3 regions of the Streptomyces sp. NPDC048566 genome follow, and region 1 is predicted to be linked to each of the others. Evidence: predicted binding sites of a transcription regulator. Region 1 holds the regulator's gene; each other region holds the start of a gene.

Region 1 (6,434 bases):
ATGAGCGGGACAACCACCCGAAGGAGTTCCGGGGGCGGCGGTGCGGGGCGCGGGCCGGTGTCGGCTGCGGGGCGCGGGCCGCTCGCGCGGCCGGCGTCAGGACCAGCGGCCGGTGCGGGCCAGCAGCAGGGCGGCGGCGACGGTTCCGGCCGTCGAGGTCCGCAGCACCGTGGGCCCGAGGTGGAAGGTCCGCGCGCCCGCCTCGGTGAAGAGGGCCACCTCCTCGGGGGAGATGCCTCCTTCGGGGCCGACGACCAGCACGATCTCCCCGGAGCGGGGCAGTTCGGCGGTCGCGAAGGGCTCGGTGCCCAGTTCGGTGTCCTCGTGCAGGACGGCGGCGAGGTCGGCCGTGGCGAGAAGTGCGGCAACCTGCCGGGTCGTCAGCGCGTCCGCGACCTCCGGGAAGCGGACCCGGCGGGACTGCTTCCCGGACTCGCGGGCGGTGGCCCGCCACTTGGCGAGCGCCTTGAGGCCGCGGTCGCCCTTCCACTGCGTGATGCAGCGGGAGGCGGTCCAGGGGACGATCGCGTCGACGCCCGTCTCCGTCATGGTCTCGACGGCGAGTTCGCCCCGGTCGCCCTTGGGCAGGGCCTGCACGACGGTGATCCGGGGCTGCTCCGGCGGCTGCTCGGCGACCGAGTCCATCCGCACGACGAGCCGGTCCTTGCCCTCGGTGCCGAGGACGACGCAGTCGGCCCAGCGTCCGGCGCCGTCGGTGAGGACGACGTCCTCGCCGGCCCGCAGGCGCTTCACGGAGACGGCGTGCCGGCCCTCGGCCCCGTCGAGGACGAAGTGGCCGTCGCCGCCCGCGCGGAGGTGCTCGACCAGGAAGACCGGTGCGGTCATCGGGCCGCTCCCCCGTCCGCGGTGGCGCCCGGTGACGACAACGCTGTCCTGGCGGCGGCGAGTTCGGCCGCCAGCACCTCCACCAGGCGTCCGGCGGGCAGGTCGCGCGCCATGCGGTGGCCCTGGCCGGCCCACAGCGCCATGCCCTGCGCGTCGCCGGCCTTGGCGGCGGCCTTGCGCAGCGGGGAGGTGAGGTGGTGGACGTCCGGGTACGCGGCGGGGGCGTAGGGGCCGTGCTCGCGCAGGAACCGGTTGACCAGGCCGCGGGCGGGGCGGCCGGAGAAGGCCCGGGTCAGTTCGGTGCGCACGAACAGGGGGTTGGTGAGGGCTTCCTTGTGCACGGCGTTCGCCCCGGACTCGGGGGTGGCGAGGAAGGCGGTGCCGAGTTGGGCGGCGTCCGCTCCGGCGGCGAGGACGGCGGCGATCTGGCTGCCGCGCATGATGCCCCCGGCGGCGACCACGGGGATGTCCACGGTCTCGCGGACCTGGGCGACCAGCGAGAGCAGTCCGACGCCCGCGCCGTCCGTCTCGGGGTTGTCGCGGTGGCTGCCCTGGTGGCCGCCCGCCTCGACGCCCTGGACGACGACGGCGGCGGCGCCCGCCCGCTGCACGGCGAGGGCCTCCTCGGCGGTGGTCGCGGTGACGAGCGTGAGGGTGCCGGCGCGGTGCAGGGACTCCAGGACCTCCTGGGCGGGCACGCCGAAGTGGAAGGAGACCACCGGTACCGGGTTGTCGAGGAGGACGGCGAGCTTGGCGTCGTAGCCGTCGTCCCGGCCGCTGTCGGGGTCGCCCAGCTCCGTCTCGTACCAGGCCGCCTCACCGGCGAGCTGGTGGGCGTAGACCTCGACCGCGGAGGGGTCCGCGTACTCGGGCTGCGGCAGGAACAGGTTGACGCCGAAGGGGCGTCCGGTCAGCCCGCGCAGCTGTTTGATCTCCTGGTACATGCCGTCGGCGGTCTTGTACCCGGCGGCGAGGCAGCCGAGGGCGCCGGCCTCGGACACGGCGGCCGCGAGCTGCGGGACGGAGACGCCGCCCGCCATGGGGGCCTGCACGATCGGGTGAGGGAGGAGATCGGTCAGTGCGGAGGACATGACGGCATGTTGTCACGTCCTCCGTACAAGTCCGAATCCGGCCGTCGGCTCGGTTGCGGTCCGCCGGGCGGCCGGTCACGGGGCGGCGGCGCCGCCCCGTGGGGCGCTCGCGTCAGCGGCCGTTGAAGGCGTCCTTCAGCCGGGAGAAGAGGCCCTGCTGACCGGGCTGGAACTGGCCGGTGGGCCGCTCCTCGCCGCGCATCTGCGCGAGTTCGCGCACGAGCCGCTCCTGTTCCGGGTCGAGCTTGGTCGGCGTGGTGACCTCGACGTGCACGATGAGGTCGCCCCGGCCGCCGCCGCGCAGGTGCGTGACGCCCCGGCCGTGCAGGGGGATCGACTGCCCGGACTGCGTGCCGGGGCGGATGTCGACCTCCTCCAGGCCGTCGAGGGTCTCCAGCGGCACCTTTGTGCCGAGGGCCGCGGCGGTCATCGGGATGGTGACCGTGCAGTGCAGGTCGTCGCCGCGGCGCTGGAAGGTGGAGTGCGGCAGCTCGTGGATCTCGACGTACAGGTCGCCGGCGGGGCCGCCGCCGGGGCCGACCTCGCCCTCGCCCGCGAGCTGGATGCGCGTGCCGTTGTCCACACCGGCCGGGATCTTCACGGTGAGGGTGCGGCGGGAGCGGACCCGGCCGTCGCCCGCGCACTCGGGGCACGGGGTCGGCACCACCGTGCCGAAGCCCTGGCACTGCGGGCACGGACGCGAGGTCATGACCTGGCCGAGGAAGGACCGCGTCACCTGGGACACCTCGCCGCGACCGCGGCACATGTCGCAGGTCTGCGCGGAGGTGCCGGGAGCGGCGCCCTCCCCGCTGCAGGTGCCGCAGACGACGGCGGTGTCGACCTGGATGTCCTTCGTGGTGCCGAAGGCCGCCTCGTCGAGCTCGATCTCCAGCCGGATCATGGCGTCCTGGCCGCGGCGGGTGCGCGAGCGCGGTCCGCGCTGCGACGCCGTGCCGAAGAAGGCGTCCATGATGTCCGAGAAGTTCCCGAAGCCGCCCGCGCCGAAGCCGCCGGCGCCTCCGCCGCCCTGCTGGGACAGCGGGTCGCCGCCGAGGTCGTAGACCTGCTTCTTCTGCGGGTCCGACAACACCTCGTAGGCGGCGTTGATCTCCTTGAAGCGCTCCTGCGTCTTCGGATCGGGGTTGACGTCCGGGTGCAGCTCGCGAGCGAGCCTCCGGAACGCCTTCTTGATCTCGTCCTGGGACGCGTCGCGGCGCACGCCGAGCACGGCGTAGTAGTCCGTGGCCACTTAAGACTCCGCCAGGATCTGTCCGACGTACCGTGCCACCGCTCGTACCGCTCCCATCGTTCCCGGATAATCCATGCGGGTCGGGCCGACCACGCCGAGTTTGGCGACTGCCTCGCCGCCCGAACCGTAGCCGACGGAGACCACGGACGTGGAGTTGAGTCCCTCATAGGCGTTCTCGTGACCGATTCGCACGGTCATGCTCGAATCCCCGGCCTCCCCCAGCAACTTGAGGAGCACGACCTGCTCCTCCAGCGCCTCGAGAACGGGCCGGATGGTGAGAGGGAAGTCATGTCCGAAGCGGGTGAGATTGGCGGTCCCGCCGATCATCAGCCGCTCCTCGGTCTCCTCGACGAGGGTCTCCAGCAGGGTGGAGACCACGGTCGAGACCGTACCCCGGTCCTCCGCCTCGAAGGCGTCCGGGAGGTCCTGCACGAGCTGCGGGACGTCCGCGAAGGGACGGCCCGCGATCCGGCTGTTGAGCCGGGCCCGCAGATCGGCGAGGGACGTCTCGCCGAACGGCGCGGGGCAGTTGATCATGCGTTGCTCGACCCGGCCGGTGTCCGTGATCAGCACGAGCATCACGCGCGCGGGGGCGAGCGAGAGCAGCTCCACGTGCCGCACGGTCGAACGGGTCAGCGAGGGGTACTGCACCACGGCGACCTGCCGGGTGAGCTGCGCGAGCAGCCGCACGGTCCGGCCGACCACGTCGTCCAGGTCGACGGCTCCGTCCAGGAAGTTCTGGATGGCACGCCGCTCGGGCGCGGTCATCGGCTTGACGCCGGCGAGCTTGTCGACGAACAGCCGGTACCCCTTGTCCGTGGGGATGCGCCCCGCACTGGTGTGCGGCTGGGCGATGTAGCCCTCGTCCTCCAGGACCGCCATGTCGTTGCGGACGGTCGCCGGGGAGACGCCGAGGCGGTGCCGCTCGGTGAGCGCCTTGGAGCCGACCGGCTCCTCGGTGCCCACGTAGTCCTGGACGATGGCGCGGAGCACCTCGAGCCTGCGTTCACTGAGCATCGCGCACACCTCCAGAAGTCGGCTCCGTGGTCCTCGCGGCCTTCCCGGCCGCTCGCCTGGCACTCAGCGCGCCCGAGTGCCAGCGTTCCCCGGGCCAGTGTACGGCGGAGGGGCACGGCCCCGGCAAGGGCGGTCCCGCGATGTCGTGCGCGGGGCCCGCTCACCGCCGGTGCGGTGACCGGAAGGTTCGCCGGACGGCTCGCGGCGTCCGATGCGGTGCATCGCGAGGCGGAGCGTCTCCCGCGTACGGCATGTGCCCGGGTGATGCGACGACGCGGCGAGGCGCGGTGCCGGGCGTCGCGAGCAGGTGAACCGTTCCGGTCGGGGCAGTAGCGTCGCCCCATGAGGCCGACGTGGGAGGAACAGGGGTGGGAGCGGCTGGCGCCGCGGGTCGGGCGGCGGCGCCTTCCGGGCTGGGACTGCACGGTGGGCCTGGTCGCCGGGGACGGCGCGGCGCTGATGGTCGACGCGGGGTCGGACCCCGCGGAGGGCGCGGCGCTGCGCGCGGACGCCGAACGGCTGCTCGGCGGCGGACGGAGCGTGACCCATCTCGCGCTCACCCATCCGCACTTCGACCACGTCTTCGGCGCCGCCGCCCTCACCGGGGCGGAGGTGTTCGCGGCGGCCGGTCCGGCGGGCGCGTTCACCGACGGGCGCGAGGAGCTGGCCGCGGACGCGGTGCGCAACGGGATCGATCCGGGCGTGGCGCGGGCGGCGGCGGACCGTCTCGTGCGGCCCGGGCGGGTCGTGGCGGGGAAGGTCGCCCTCGATCTGGGCGGCGGGCTGCGGGCGGTGCTGGCCGACGTGGGCCCCGGCCACACCGGGCACGACCTGGCGGTGCTGGTCACCGGCCCCGCGGGTCCCGAGGGGCGGAGCGCGCCGGGGACGGTCTTCTGCGGCGACCTGGTGGAGGAGTCCGGCGAACCCCAGGCGGGCCCCGACGCGGTCCCGTCCCGGTGGCCCGCGGCTTTGGACCGGCTGCTCGCGCTCGGCGGCGAGGACGCCGTGTACGTGCCGGGTCACGGAGCGGTGGTGGACGCCGCGTTCGTGCGGTCCCAGCGGGACGCGCTCGCCGCGCGTTTCGGCGTGTCGCGGTGAGTCCCGGCGGGATTCTCCTATCGTCGTGCGAATGCGCCAGTATTCTCCGGACCTGACTCCGCCGTGGAAGAAGCCCAGGCCCGTGCCCGAGGTCCCGGCGGACCCGGGTCTGGTGGTGGAGGAGCCCGGCACCGGTTTCTGCGGCGCGGTGATCGGCTGCGAGGCGGGCACGGTGACCCTGGAGGACCGCTTCGGCAAGCACCGGGTCTTCCCGATGGAGCCGCGCGGCTTCCTGCTGGAGGGGCGGGTGGTGACGCTGGTCCGCCCCGCGGGCGGGGCGCCCACCCGGCCGAGCCGCACCGCCTCGGGCTCCGTCGCGGTGCCCGGGGCCCGCGCCCGGGTGGCCCGGGCGGGCCGCATCTACGTGGAGGGCCGCCACGACGCCGAGCTGGTCGAACGCGTCTGGGGGGACGACCTGCGCATCGAGGGCGTCGTCGTGGAGTACCTGGAGGGCGTCGACGACCTGCCCACGATCGTCGCCGAGTTCGCTCCCGGGCCGGACGCCCGGCTCGGCGTGCTCGTCGACCACCTGGTGACCGGCTCGAAGGAGTCCCGGATCGCCGCGGCGGTCACGAGCGAGCACGCGCTCGTGCTCGGCCACCCCTACATCGACATCTGGGAGGCCGTGAAGCCGTCCTCGGTGGGCATCGCGGGCTGGCCCCGGGTGCCGCGCGGCGAGGACTGGAAGACGGGCGTCTGCCGGGCGCTGGGCTGGCCGGAGAACACCGGCGCGGCCTGGCAGCACATCCTGTCCCGGGTGCGCTCCTACAAGGACCTCCAGCCCGAACTCCTCGGCCGGGTGGAGGAACTGATCGACTTCGTCACCGCCCCGGAGTAACCGCCCCGCGGACGCCGCCGCCCGGCCCGGCCGGGCCGACCCGGGAGGCCGGACGGCGGGTGCGCCCGCGTCAGTCGACCAGGTCCCGGACGACGGCGTCCGCCAGCAGGCGTCCGCGCAGGGTGAGGACGGCGCGGCCGTCCTCGTAGGGCGCCGGGGCGAGGAGCCCCTCGGCCAGCGCGCGGCGGGAGGCCGCGAGGCCGTCGGGGCGGAGCAGGGAGAGCGGGCAGCCCTCGCGCAGCCGCAGTTCGAGCAGGATGCGCTCGACGCGCCGGTCCTCCTCGCCGAGCACCTC
Region 2 (6,434 bases), on a different contig from region 1:
CGGGCGACGACCTGCTGCGCCCGGCGCTGTGCGAGGACGCCCTGCGGCTCGCCCGGGTCCTCGCCGAACTGATGCCGAAGGAGCCCGAGGTGCACGCCCTCGCGGCCCTGCTGGAACTCCAGGCGTCCCGCGCCGCCGCCCGCACCGGGCCCGGCGGCGCACCGGTCCTGCTCAAGGACCAGGACCGCCGCCGCTGGAACCGCAGGCTGATCCGCCGAGGCTTCACCGCGCTCGACCGCGCGGGCGCCGTCGCCACCGGGAGCCCGGGGCCGTACGCCCTTCAGGCCGCCATCGCCGCCTGCCACGCGCAGGCCCCCGACTACGAGGACACCGACTGGCAGCGGATCGCCGTCCTGTACCGGCTGCTGGCCGCCCGCGTCCCCTCGCCGGTCGTCGAGCTGAACCGCGCCGTCGCCGTCTCGATGGCCGACGGGCCCGGCCCGGCGCTGGAGATCGTCGACGCCGTCGCCGGTGAACCCGCGCTGCGCGGCTACCACCTGCTGCCCAGCGTGCGCGGCGATCTGCTGGCCCGGCTCGGGCGGACGCAGGAGGCGCGGGCGGAGTTCGAGCGGGCCGCCGCGCTGGCCCGCAACGACCGGGAGCGCGCTCTGCTCACGGCGCGGGCCCGGCAGGTGCCGGACGCCGGGTGAGAGGCGCCCGGGCCGGCCCGGCGGTCAGGCCGCGGCCGGCCGCGCGGGCGCCCCGACGAGCATGGTCGGTGCGCCCGCGACCCGGGTCAGGAACACCGTCGCGGACCGCGGGCCGCGCGGTTTGACCAGGCGCCGCAGCTCCTCCGGTTCGACGGCCGAGCCGCGCTTCTTCACGGTCAGGACACCGACCTCCCGCTCCCGCAGCAGCGCCTTGAGCCGCTTCACGCTGAAGGCCAGCCGGTCGGTGATCTCGTAGGCGGAGGCGAACGGGGTGGGGCGCAGGTCGTCGGCGGTGACGTACGCGATCGTCTCGTCCAGCAGGCCGCCGTCGAGGTCGGCCGCCACCTCGGCGACCAGGTGGGCCCGGATCACGGCGCCGTCCGGTTCGTACAGATAGCGTCCGACCGGCCGGACCGCCGGGTCGGGCAGACCGCGCCCGCGCAGTTCGCGCGGGCCCGGCAGCAGGGTGGCGCGCACCAGTCCGGGCTCGGTGCCGAACCACAGCACCGCCTCCTTCACGTCGCCGCCGTCGGAGATCCACTCGGCCTCCGCCGCGGCGGGGACCGCCTCGTGCGGGATGCCGGGGGCGATCTTCAGCGCGGCGACCGGGGCCTTGGCCGCCGCGCCGAGCGCCCAGGACAGCGGGGGCGTGTAGGACTCCGGGTCGAAGATCCGGCCCCGGCCGCCCCGGCGCCCTGGGTCCACGAAGACCGCGTCGTACCCGGCGGTGTCCACCGCGGTGACGTCGCTCTCGCGCACCTCGATCAGGTCGGCGAGCCCGAGCGCGTCGGCGTTGGCCCGGGCGGCGGCGGCCGTCTGCGGGTCGTGGTCCACGGCGAGCACCCGGATGCCCGCGCGGGCCAGCGCGATGGCGTCGCCGCCGATCCCGCAGCACAGGTCGGCGACGCTGCGGACGCCCAGCGCGCGCAGCCGTGCGGCGCGGTGCGCCGCCACGCTCGTGCGGGTGGACTGCTCCACGCCGTTGGGTGTGAAGAACATCCGCCGCGCGTCCTCGGCGCCGAACTTCGCCGCCGCCCGCTGCCGCAGCCGGGCCTGTCCGAGGGCCGCCGAGACCAGGTCGGCGGGGTGGTCGCGGCGCAGCCGGGTGGCGACGGCCAGTTCCCGCGCCGGTTCGGTGCCGTGGACCTCGTCGAGCAGGGCGCGGCCCTCGGCGGTGAGCAGGGAGGCGAAGGAGACGTCGTTCACCCGGCCATTGTGGGCCAGTCGGTGGACGGTGCGCCGCCGGCCGCGGTGTCGGGGCGGTGCCGGGCCGCTGACCTGCCAGGATGCGGCCCCATGCGACCCGTACGACAAAACGATAAGAACCGCGCGAAGCGGTCTGTTGTGCGCTGCGGGGTCGGCGTGCTCGCCCTCGCCGCCCTCGTCTCCGGCTGCGCTTCCGACGGCTCCGGCTCCCGCGCCGCGCGGCCGGCCGCCGGCCAGCAGGCCGGGCGGCTCCAGGCGCCGCCCGCCCGCGCCCTCGACGCGTACGCCCTGCGGCTGCGCAAGGCCCAGGCCGCCCGCACGGCCGTCGCCAAGCGCTGGGGGCTGGCCGTCGCACCCCTGACGCCCCCGGCGCCGCCCGCACGGAAGCCGGTCATCGAGGCCCGCAAGGGATTCGAGGTCGACGACCAGAGGAAACTGGGACTGCCGCCGGTCTTCACGACCGTCCCCACCAAGGACAGGGTCGTCTTCCTCACCATCGACGACGGTGAGGAGAAGGACCCGGAGTTCCTGCGCATGATGAGCGAGCTGAAGATCCCCTACACCGTCTTCCTCAGCGACTACCTCGTCAAGGACGACTACGGGTACTTCCGGAAGATGCGGGACAGCGGCGTCACCCTCAACAACCACACCCTGCACCACCCCTATCTGCCGGGGCTCTCCTACGCGCGGCAGAAGCGGGAGATCTGCGGCATGCAGGACGTGATGAAGAAGCAGTTCGGCAAGCGGCCGACGCTCTTCCGCCCGCCCTACGGCAACTACAACCAGGACACCCTGCGCGCGGCCAAGTCCTGCGGCGTCAAGTACGCGCCCATCTGGGACGAGGAGGTCTTCGTCGACCACTGGGAGTACCGCGAGGAGGACCAGGACCTGCACCCCGGCGACATCGTCCTGACCCACTTCCGCGGCCCCAAGGAGTGGAAGGGCACCATGCCCGACCTGGTCCGCCGCTTCCTCCAGCGGGTCACGGCCGAGGGCTTCGCGGTCGCGCGCCTGGAGGACTACCTGTGAGGCTGCGGCTCCCGGTCGCCGGACTGCTCGCGGCGCTGCTGCTCACCGGCTGCGCGCAGTCCGTCGACCCGATCGAGCGGCTGGGCAGGAAGGCGGCGCAGCGGGTGCACCCGCCGGAGGCGGCGTACCGCCGCTGGGGTCTGGCCGCCCCGATCGCCCCGGCGCCGCGCCCGCCCGCCCGCACCGCCGCCCGCACCGCCGGACCCGGGCTGCCGCCCGTGGTGGACCACGTCCGCACCCGCGACAAGGTCGTCTTCCTGACGTACGGCGACGGAGCCGAGCGCGATCCGCGGTTCGTCGACATGGTCCGTGAACTGCGGCTGCCGGTCAGCATGTTCCTCACGGACAGTGTCGTCGGGCCGGGGTACGCGCACGTCGCGCGGCTGCGCGCGGTCGGCGCCACCGTCCAGAACCACACCCTCGACCACGTCGCGCTGCGCGGCCTGCCCTACGCGGGCCAGCGGGCCGAGATCTGCGGCCAGCAGGACAAGCTCCACCGGCGCTTCGGCATCCGGCCCCGGCTGCTGCGGCCCCCCTACGGCCGGTACGACGCGACCACGCTGCGGGCCGCGGCCGACTGCGGGGTCGGCGCGGTCGTCCTCGGCAGCGCCCCCGGCGCGCACCGGCTGCGGCCGGGGGACATCCTCGCCGGCTTCGAGGAGCCCGACCTCACGGAGGCGACGCTCCGGCTGCTCCGCCGCGCCCAGGCCGAGGGCCTCACGCCCGCCCGGCTGGAGAACTACCTCTGAGGTGCGGTCCCGGGCGGCCCGGGGGAGGGGTCCGGGGGAGCGGTCCGGGACGCGCCACGCGCCCGGCTTTGGCACTCCGCTTGACCGAGTGCTAATCGCAGTCATAGTCTCAGGCCTGGCACTCCCCACTGGAGAGTGCCAACAGCGACGGGCAGGTCCGGCACCCGCGACGACGGATCGACCTGGTCGCCACCTCAGACAGTTAACCCCGTGAGATCTCCGAAGGGGGAGGTCGGATCGTGACGACCGCCAGCTCCAAGGTTGCCATCAAGCCGCTCGAGGACCGCATCGTGGTCCAGCCGCTCGACGCCGAGCAGACCACGGCCTCTGGCCTGGTCATCCCGGACACCGCGAAGGAGAAGCCCCAGGAGGGCGTCGTCCTTGCCGTGGGCCCGGGCCGCTTCGAGGACGGTAACCGTCTTCCGCTCGACGTCACCGTCGGCGACATCGTGCTGTACAGCAAGTACGGCGGCACCGAGGTGAAGTACAACGGCGAGGAGTACCTCGTCCTCTCGGCTCGCGACGTGCTCGCGATCATCGAGAAGTAATTCACCGGGCAGGAGCGTCCGGGGGCTTCCCCCGGACCACCTCGCGCCCAGCATTGCAGTGAACTGCGCCCCTGGCCCCCCGCTCCTTCCGATGAACCGGGCGCTGGGGGCGCCGTTCGTTTCTCCCAAGTTTTCCGAGAGGGCTGAACCGCTCCCATGGCGAAGATCCTGAAGTTCGACGAGGACGCCCGTCGCGCCCTTGAGCGCGGCGTCAACAAGCTTGCCGACACGGTGAAGGTGACGATCGGCCCCAAGGGCCGCAACGTCGTCATCGACAAGAAGTTCGGTGCCCCCACCATCACCAACGACGGCGTGACCATCGCCCGCGAGGTCGAGGTCGACGACCCGTACGAGAACCTCGGTGCCCAGCTGGTGAAGGAGGTGGCGACCAAGACCAACGACATCGCGGGTGACGGTACGACCACCGCCACCGTGCTCGCCCAGGCGCTCGTGCGCGAGGGCCTGAAGAACGTCGCCGCCGGCGCCTCCCCCGCGCTGCTGAAGAAGGGCATCGACGCGGCCGTCAAGGCGGTCTCCGACGAGCTGCTCGCCACGGCGCGCCCCATCGACGAGAAGTCCGACATCGCCGCCGTCGCCGGCCTGTCGGCCCAGGACCCGCAGGTCGGCGAGCTCATCGCCGAGGCGATGGACAAGGTCGGCAAGGACGGTGTCATCACCGTCGAGGAGTCCAACACCTTCGGCCTGGAGCTCGACTTCACCGAGGGCATGGCCTTCGACAAGGGCTACCTCTCGCCCTACATGGTGTCCGACCAGGAGCGTATGGAGGCCGTCCTCGACGACCCGTACATCCTCATCCACCAGGGCAAGATCAGCTCCATCCAGGACCTGCTGCCGCTGCTGGAGAAGGTCATCCAGGCGAACGCCTCCAAGCCGCTCCTCATCATCGCCGAGGACGTCGAGGGCGAGGCCCTGTCGACCCTGGTCGTGAACAAGATCCGCGGCACGTTCAACGCCGTCGCCGTGAAGGCCCCCGGCTTCGGCGACCGCCGCAAGGCCATGCTCGGCGACATCGCCACCCTCACCGGCGGCCAGGTCATCGCCGAGGAGGTCGGCCTCAAGCTCGACCAGGTCGGCCTGGACGTGCTCGGCACCGCCCGCCGCGTGACCGTCACCAAGGACGACACCACGATCGTCGACGGCGGCGGCAGCGCCGACGAGGTCGCCGGCCGCGTCAACCAGATCAAGGCCGAGATCGAGAACACCGACTCCGACTGGGACCGCGAGAAGCTCCAGGAGCGCCTCGCGAAGCTGGCCGGCGGCGTGTGCGTGATCAAGGTCGGCGCCGCCACCGAGGTGGAGCTGAAGGAGAAGAAGCACCGTCTGGAGGACGCCATCTCCGCGACCCGCGCCGCGGTCGAGGAGGGCATCGTCTCCGGTGGCGGCTCCGCGCTCGTCCACGCCGCGAAGGTCCTGGAGGGCAACCTCGACAAGTCCGGCGACGAGGCCACCGGTGTCGCCGTGGTCCGCCGCGCGGCCGTCGAGCCGCTGCGCTGGATCGCCGAGAACGCCGGCCTGGAGGGCTACGTCATCACCTCCAAGGTCGCCGAGCTCGACAAGGGCCAGGGCTTCAACGCCGCCACCGGCGAGTACGGCGACCTGGTCAAGGCCGGCGTCATCGACCCGGTGAAGGTCACCCGCTCCGCCCTGGAGAACGCCGCCTCCATCGCCTCCCTGCTGCTCACGACCGAGACCCTGGTCGTCGAGAAGCCGGCCGAGGAGGAGGCCGAGGCCGGTCACGGCCACGGTCACGGCCACGCCCACTGACGCTCCGCGTCGTGAGTGCGGGTCGGCCCGCCGCGGCACGACCCCGTGAGAGAAGGTCCCCGTTCCCTGCGGAACGGGGACCTTCTCGCGTCGCGGAAGCCTTGCTCCTCCGCCGTGCCCCCGGCCGCCCGCACCGGGCGGCGCCGCCGCCAGGGGGCCCTGCGAGCGGCCGACGCGGAACGCCCGCCCCGCGCGGTCCTGTAACGAGCGGGCCACAGGACCGCGCGCGTCCGGAATTCCGCAGTGCACGCCGCTGCTCCTGTGCCACCATCAACCTTCCTTTGTCACGGGAAGGTTGGTCATATGGCGGGCTGGACCAATGATCACAAAGTCAAGATCGTTGTCGCTTTTGTCGGTGCGCTGGCGGTGATCGTCGCCGCGGTCGTCACCGGCCTCATGAAGTCGGACGGCACGAAGGTGGATCAGAAGACGGGCAGGGACGGCACCGTCTGCGTCCAGTCGACGTG
Region 3 (6,434 bases), on a different contig from region 1:
TGACGACGTTGCAGCGGCCGAGCGCCACCAGGGCGAACGGCTCGTCGCTCGCGCCGGTCACCGGATCGACCCGCAGCGACGGCAGCACCACGCCGACGCCGGCCAGCGCCGCCCGCAACTCCGCCACGATCTCCTCCGTCGGGCGCACCCGTGTACCCGGCGTCATCTCCATCGGCCCGTTCCCTCCACGCTGAGTGTTCGCTTTCGCCACCCAGCGTGGCCGTACCCCTTCTAACCTGGCCAGAGTCGGCGTCTCAACAACCCCACCTGTGTGACAGGGAGTTGCCATGCCAGGACCGAAGGACCTCGACCCGTCCTCCTCGCCGCGCGCGATGATCGGGGCGGAGTTGCGGCACGCCCGCGAGCGCGCGGGGCTCTCCCAGGCGGAGCTGGGCGAACCCCTCTTCGTGAGCGGCTCGTTCATCGGCCAGCTGGAGGCCGGAACCCGCAGGCTGCACCTGGAATACGCGGTCCAGATAGACGAGATCCTGGACACCAAGGGCTTCTTCGAGCGCAACTGCCGGGCACTGGCCCGCTCCAAGTACCCGGACCACTTCGCGGAGGCGGCGGAGGCGGAGGTGATCGCCACGTCGATCAGGCACTACATCCCGCTGCTCATCCCCGGCCTGCTACAGACCCCGGCGTACGCCGAGGCGCTGTTCCGCTCCTACCGGCCGACGGTTCCGGACGCTCAGATCGAGGAACTGGTGGCCATTCGGATGGAACGGACCCGGCTCCTGGACGATCCAACAACGCCGTTGTTGTGGGTGGTCCTGGACGAGGCCGCGCTCCGCCGCCCGATCGGCGGGCGGGCGGCGATGGCTGAGGCTCTGCGCCACACCGCCGATTTGGCGCGCCGCAGCCGGATCATCATGCAGGTGCTGCCGTTCGACGCCGGTGCCCATGCCGGCTTGGGCGGCTCGCTGAAGCTCATGGAGTTCGACGACGCACCCCCGCTGTGCTTCGTCGAGGGGATGGACATGGGGAAACTGGTGGACGACCCGGCGGCCGTGGCCCGGCACAGCCTCACCTTCAGCCTCCTCCAGGCAACGGCACTTGCCCCTCGGGCTTCCCTGGCTCTGCTGGAGACCGTGGCGCATGATTACGAACATGGAGAACAACACCCATGAGCACCAAGTGAGTTCGCAGACCTGGCGCAAGTCGTCCTACAGCGCCGGTGACGGCGGCGACTGCCTGGAGGTGGCCGCAGGCCACCCCGCCCTCGTCCCCGTGCGGGACTCGAAGAACCTCGGCCCGGTGATCGCCTTCGGCGCCTGCGCGTGGGCCGTGTTCGTCGGGCACGTCGGCGCCGCCGGCTGACGGGAGCGGGGGCACGACGAAGGGCGGCGTCCGCGTACAGCGGGCGCCGCCCTCCGGGCGGACTCGGACTAGCTGAGCGTGCGCAGCGCCGCCGCGTCGTACGGCTTCAGCTCGTCGAAGCGGCCGGCCAGGACCTTGGCGGCCCACTCCGGGTCCTGGAGCAGGGCGCGGCCGATGGCGACCATGTCGAACTCGTCGCGCTCCAGGCGGTCGAGGAGGTCGTCGATGCCCCGCACCGAGGAGCCCTCGCCCTGGAACGCCTTGAGGAACTCGCCGTCGAGGCCGACCGAGCCGACGGAGATGGCGGGCTTGCCGGTCAGCTTCTTCGTCCAGCCGGCCAGGTTGAGGTCGGAACCGTCGAACTCCGGCACCCAGTAGCGGCGCGTGGAGGCGTGGAAGGCGTCGACACCGGCGGCGGAGAGCGGCGCGAGGATCGACTCCAGCTCCTCCGGGGTCTGCGCGAGGCGGGCCTCGTAGTCCTGCTGCTTCCACTGCGAGTAGCGGAAGATCACCGGGAACTCGGGCGAGACGGCGGCGCGGACGGCGGCGACGATCTCGGCGGAGAACGCGGCGCGGGCGACCGGGTCGCCGCCGTAGGCGTCCGTGCGGCGGTTGGTGCCGGACCAGAAGAACTGGTCGAGCAGGTAGCCGTGGGCGCCGTGCAGCTCGACGCCGTCGAAGCCGATGCGCTCGGCGTCGGCGGCGGACGTGGCGAACGCCTCGATGACGTCGTCCAGGTCCTGCCGGGTCATGGCCCGGCCGGTGACCTCGGCGCCCTCGGTGGCGATGCCGGACGGGCCGACCGCCGGGGCGTCCGCGAAGGGCGGCTCACCGGCCTTGCGCACCATGCCGATGTGCCACAGCTGCGGGACGATCGTGCCGCCGGCCGCGTGCACGGCGTCGGCCACGTTCTTCCAGCCGGCCAGCTGCTCCTCGCCGTGGAAGCGCGGGACGCGGTCGCTCTGTCCGGCCGAGTCGTGGCCGACGTAGGTGCCCTCGGTCACGATGAGGCCGACACCCGCGGCGGCGCGCCGGGAGTAGTAGCCGACGACGTCCTCGCCCGGTACCCCGCCCGGCGAGAACTGCCGGGTCATCGGGGCCATCGCGATCCGGTTCGGGACGGTCAGGCCGTTCAGGGAGACGGGACGGGACAGGACGTCGGCTGCGCGGGACGCGGCGTCTGCGGTCATGTGGGGGCTCCTCGGAGAGGTGGGCGGGGACGTCGGGCGGACTGCGGGGCAGGAGATCCCGCACGGTATGTGCGCGCGCATCGACTGCCCGCCTCGGTCAACGACCGCGCCCGGCGGCACATTCCGCCGCATCCGCTCCGGCTGCTGTGATCCAGGCCACGCCCCGGACCGGCCGGGAGGGCCGGGGCTCCGCCGGAGCGGACGCCGCCCGGCACGCCCCCGGCGGGAAACGCCCGAGGGCGGCACCCTCCCTCGCGGGAAGGTGCCGCCCTCGGAACGTCAGGACGGTGATCGACCGGGGTCGATCAGAAGTCCATGTCACCGCCCGGCATGCCGCCGCCGGCCGGGGCGGCGCCCGCCTTCTCCGGCTTGTCGGCGATGACGGCCTCGGTGGTGAGGAACAGCGCGGCGATGGAGGCGGCGTTCTGCAGAGCGGAACGCGTGACCTTCGCCGGGTCGATGATGCCTTCGGCGATCATGTCGACGTACTCGCCGGACGCGGCGTTCAGGCCGTGGCCGACCGGAAGGTTGCGCACCTTCTCGACGATGACGCCGCCCTCGAGACCACCGTTGACGGCGATCTGCTTGAGCGGGGCCTCCAGGGCGAGCTTCACGGCGTTGGCGCCGGTCGCCTCGTCACCCGAGAGCTCCAGCTTCTCGAAGACCGAGGAGGCCTGGAGCAGGGCCACGCCACCACCGGCGACGATGCCCTCCTCGACGGCCGCCTTCGCGTTGCGCACGGCGTCCTCGATGCGGTGCTTGCGCTCCTTGAGCTCGACCTCGGTGGCGGCACCGGCCTTGATGACGGCCACGCCGCCGGCCAGCTTCGCCAGACGCTCCTGGAGCTTCTCGCGGTCGTAGTCCGAGTCGGAGTTCTCGATCTCGGCGCGGATCTGGTTGACCCGGCCGGCGACCTGGTCGGCCGAGCCGGCGCCGTCGACGATCGTGGTCTCGTCCTTGGTGATGACGACCTTGCGGGCGCGGCCGAGCAGGTCCAGGCCCGCGTTCTCCAGCTTGAGGCCGACCTCCTCGGAGATGACCTCGCCGCCCGTGAGGATGGCGATGTCGCCGAGCATGGCCTTGCGGCGGTCGCCGAAGCCCGGGGCCTTGACGGCGACGGACTTGAAGGTGCCGCGGATCTTGTTGACGACCAGGGTCGACAGGGCCTCGCCCTCGACGTCCTCGGCGATGATCAGCAGCGGCTTGCCGCCCTGCATGACCTTCTCCAGGAGCGGGAGCAGGTCCTTGACGTTCGCGATCTTGGAGTTCGCGATCAGGATGTACGGGTCGTCGAGGACGGCCTCCATACGCTCCATGTCGGTGGCGAAGTACGCCGAGATGTAGCCCTTGTCGAAGCGCATACCCTCGGTGAGCTCCAGCTCCAGACCGAAGGTCTGGGACTCCTCGACGGTGATGACGCCTTCCTTGCCGACCTTGTCCATCGCCTCGGCGATGAGCTCGCCGATCTGGGTGTCGGCGGCGGAGATGGAGGCCGTGGAAGCGATCTGCTCCTTGGTCTCGACGTCCTTGGCCTGCTCCAGCAGGGCACCGGAGACGGCCTCGACGGCCTTCTCGATACCGCGCTTGAGGGCCATCGGGTTGGCGCCGGCGGCGACGTTGCGCAGGCCCTCGCGGACGAGCGCCTGGGCGAGGACGGTCGCGGTGGTCGTACCGTCACCGGCGACGTCGTCCGTCTTCTTGGCGACTTCCTTGACCAGCTCGGCGCCGATCTTCTCGTACGGGTCCTCGAGCTCGATCTCCTTGGCGATGGACACACCATCGTTGGTGATCGTGGGCGCGCCCCACTTCTTCTCGAGGACGACGTTGCGGCCCTTGGGGCCAAGGGTGACCTTGACGGCGTCGGCGAGCTGGTTCATCCCGCGCTCGAGACCGCGCCGTGCCTCCTCGTCGAACGCGATGATCTTGGCCATGTGAAGTGGTCCTCCCGGACGGGGTGGATTGCTCCGGATCGCGCCCGCGCCCGCGACGGACGGCCTGCATGCCCTGTGGTTCCTTGCCCCACCGGCCTGCGGACCTCGCCGGCCCGATCCAAGTTCTGTCACTCTCACTCGGAGAGTGCTAACGCCAATGATTAGCACTCGACCCCGCCGAGTGCAAGGTGCGCTCGCGAAGCGAACCCGTCGGGGGGTGCCGGCCGGGCGACGGGCGGGCGCGGGCGCCTCTCGGGAAACGGGCCCCGGGAGAGCGGCGCGCGGCGGGTGCCGGAGGGCGGCGGGCGCGGGCCCGGGAGGCGCGCCCCGCGGGCGTCCGCACCACGGCGCGCGCCCCGCGCCCCGCGCCCGGCACGCGCGAGGGGCCCGCATCCCGGTGGGATGCGAGCCCCTCGTGCGTGAGTGCGTCGGTGGCCGTTCGCGCCCGATCAGACGGCGAGTTTGACCATGTCCGCCTGCGGACCCTTCTGGCCCTGCGAGATCTCGAACTCCACTCGCTGACCCTCTTCAAGGGTGCGGTAGCCGTCCATCTGAATCGCGCTGTAGTGCACGAAGACGTCCGCACCACCGTCGACCGCGATGAAGCCGTACCCCTTCTCCGCGTTGAACCACTTGACGGTGCCCTGAGCCATGCCTAACTCCCCTATTACTGGCCCTTGCACAGACCCGCACTTCGCGGATCCGGGTCAGACCTCCACCCCCCAACGGGTTGGGGGGGTGCGCCGGAACGCGTCGACCGCGGCTGAATGTATCTGTCCAACTGCCGTCTGCAACAGGTCAATCGGACGAGAATTCTGGGCATGGGCGATCGCCGGTACAGGGAGAATGCGCGAGGATTCAGGGCAAGTCGGGCCCCGCAAATGCCATAAACGGCTCAAAAAGGCCGGGCACATTGGCTGTTTCTTGTCGGGCGCCGCTGGAGAACTCATATGCGCCCGGCATGGGACCGGCATCCGGAGAGGCGCGGGTTCCCCAACCCTACCCCGTTCAACCCTGCTGAATTGCCCCCTCCGCTTCTCTCACGGAGGGGGCGAACAGGCGAACTCTGCGTATCCGGAATTACCGAGGGTAATGATCAGCCGCCGGCGACGGCCGGAATGATCGAGACTCCCGCGCCGTCCGGGGTGGCCGTCTCCAGGCCCTGCTCGAAGCGCACGTCGTCGTCGTTGACGTACACGTTGACGAAGCGGCGCAGCTTGCCCTCGTCGTCCAGGACGCGTGCGCCGATGCCCGCGTGGTTCTTCTCCAGGTCCGCCAGGACCGCGGCGAGGGTCGCGCCCTCGGCCGTCACCTCGGCGGCGCCCCCGGTGTAGGTGCGCAGGATCGTGGGGATGCGGACGTTGACGCTCATGATGCGAGGCCAGCCTCTCGGAAGGAGTCGAGGTTCGGGCGGATGGTCGCGGTCAGCCCGGTGTCCGAGGCCACCGCGTCCAGGGTCTTCAGGCCGTCGCCGGTGTTGAGGACGACGGTGGTCAGCGACGGGTCGAGCAGGCCGTTCTCGATCAGCTTGCGGGTGACGCCCACGGTCACCCCGCCCGCGGTCTCGGCGAAGATGCCCTCGGTGCGCGCGAGCAGCTTGATCGCGTCGACGATCTGCGCGTCGTCCACGTCCTCCACGGCACCGCCGGTACGCCGGGCGATGTCGAGCACGTAGGGGCCGTCGGCGGGGTTGCCGATGGCCAGCGACTTGGCGATGGTGTCGGGCTTCTGCGGCCGGACGACGTCGTGGCCGGCCTTGTAGGCGACGGAGACCGGGGAGCAGCCCTCGGCCTGGGCGCCGAAGATCTTGTACGGCCTGTCCTCGACGAGTCCGAGCTCGATCAGCTCCCGGAGACCCTTGTCGATCTTCGTGAGCTGGGAGCCGGAGGCGATCGGCACGACGAGCTGGTCCGGCAGCCGCCAGCCGAGCTGCTCGCAGATCTCGTACGCGAGCGTCTTGGAGCCCTCGGCGTAGTACGGGCGGAGGTTGACG

Evidence for each region. The regulator HrcA, encoded in region 1, represses chaperone genes, less so after heat shock. The targets are predictions, from matches to a motif close to TTNGCACTCNGNNNNNCNGAGTGCNAA.
Region 2: a site for HrcA is predicted at 3,703-3,729, ahead of groES (co-chaperone GroES). Genes of this name have one in related genera too.
Region 3: a site for HrcA is predicted at 4,603-4,629, ahead of groL (chaperonin GroEL). Genes of this name have one in related genera too.

Annotation. Positions count from the first base shown of each region.
Region 1 is NZ_JBICWL010000014.1:58,241-64,674, reverse strand. It holds gene ACGFS9_RS21385 (16S rRNA (uracil(1498)-N(3))-methyltransferase) at 97-846, opposite strand; gene ACGFS9_RS21380 (nitronate monooxygenase) at 843-1,937, opposite strand; gene dnaJ (molecular chaperone DnaJ) at 2,050-3,186, opposite strand; gene hrcA (heat-inducible transcriptional repressor HrcA) at 3,187-4,203, opposite strand; gene ACGFS9_RS21365 (MBL fold metallo-hydrolase) at 4,546-5,301, shown strand; gene ACGFS9_RS21360 (DUF3097 domain-containing protein) at 5,333-6,139, shown strand; gene hemW (radical SAM family heme chaperone HemW) at 6,210-6,434, opposite strand, start outside.
Region 2 is NZ_JBICWL010000009.1:136,793-143,226, forward strand. It holds gene ACGFS9_RS17060 (RNA polymerase sigma factor) at 1-650, shown strand, start outside; gene ACGFS9_RS17065 (methyltransferase domain-containing protein) at 675-1,856, opposite strand; gene ACGFS9_RS17070 (polysaccharide deacetylase family protein) at 1,947-2,885, shown strand; gene ACGFS9_RS17075 (polysaccharide deacetylase family protein) at 2,882-3,634, shown strand; gene groES (co-chaperone GroES) at 3,874-4,182, shown strand; gene groL (chaperonin GroEL) at 4,339-5,967, shown strand; gene ACGFS9_RS17090 (hypothetical protein) at 6,271-6,434, shown strand, end outside.
Region 3 is NZ_JBICWL010000001.1:498,629-505,062, reverse strand. It holds gene ACGFS9_RS02215 (hypothetical protein) at 1-172, opposite strand, end outside; gene ACGFS9_RS02210 (Scr1 family TA system antitoxin-like transcriptional regulator) at 288-1,130, shown strand; gene ACGFS9_RS02205 (DUF397 domain-containing protein) at 1,111-1,320, shown strand; gene ACGFS9_RS02200 (NADH:flavin oxidoreductase) at 1,389-2,510, opposite strand; gene groL (chaperonin GroEL) at 2,816-4,441, opposite strand; gene ACGFS9_RS02190 (cold-shock protein) at 4,891-5,094, opposite strand; gene ACGFS9_RS02185 (MoaD/ThiS family protein) at 5,538-5,813, opposite strand; gene thrC (threonine synthase) at 5,810-6,434, opposite strand, start outside.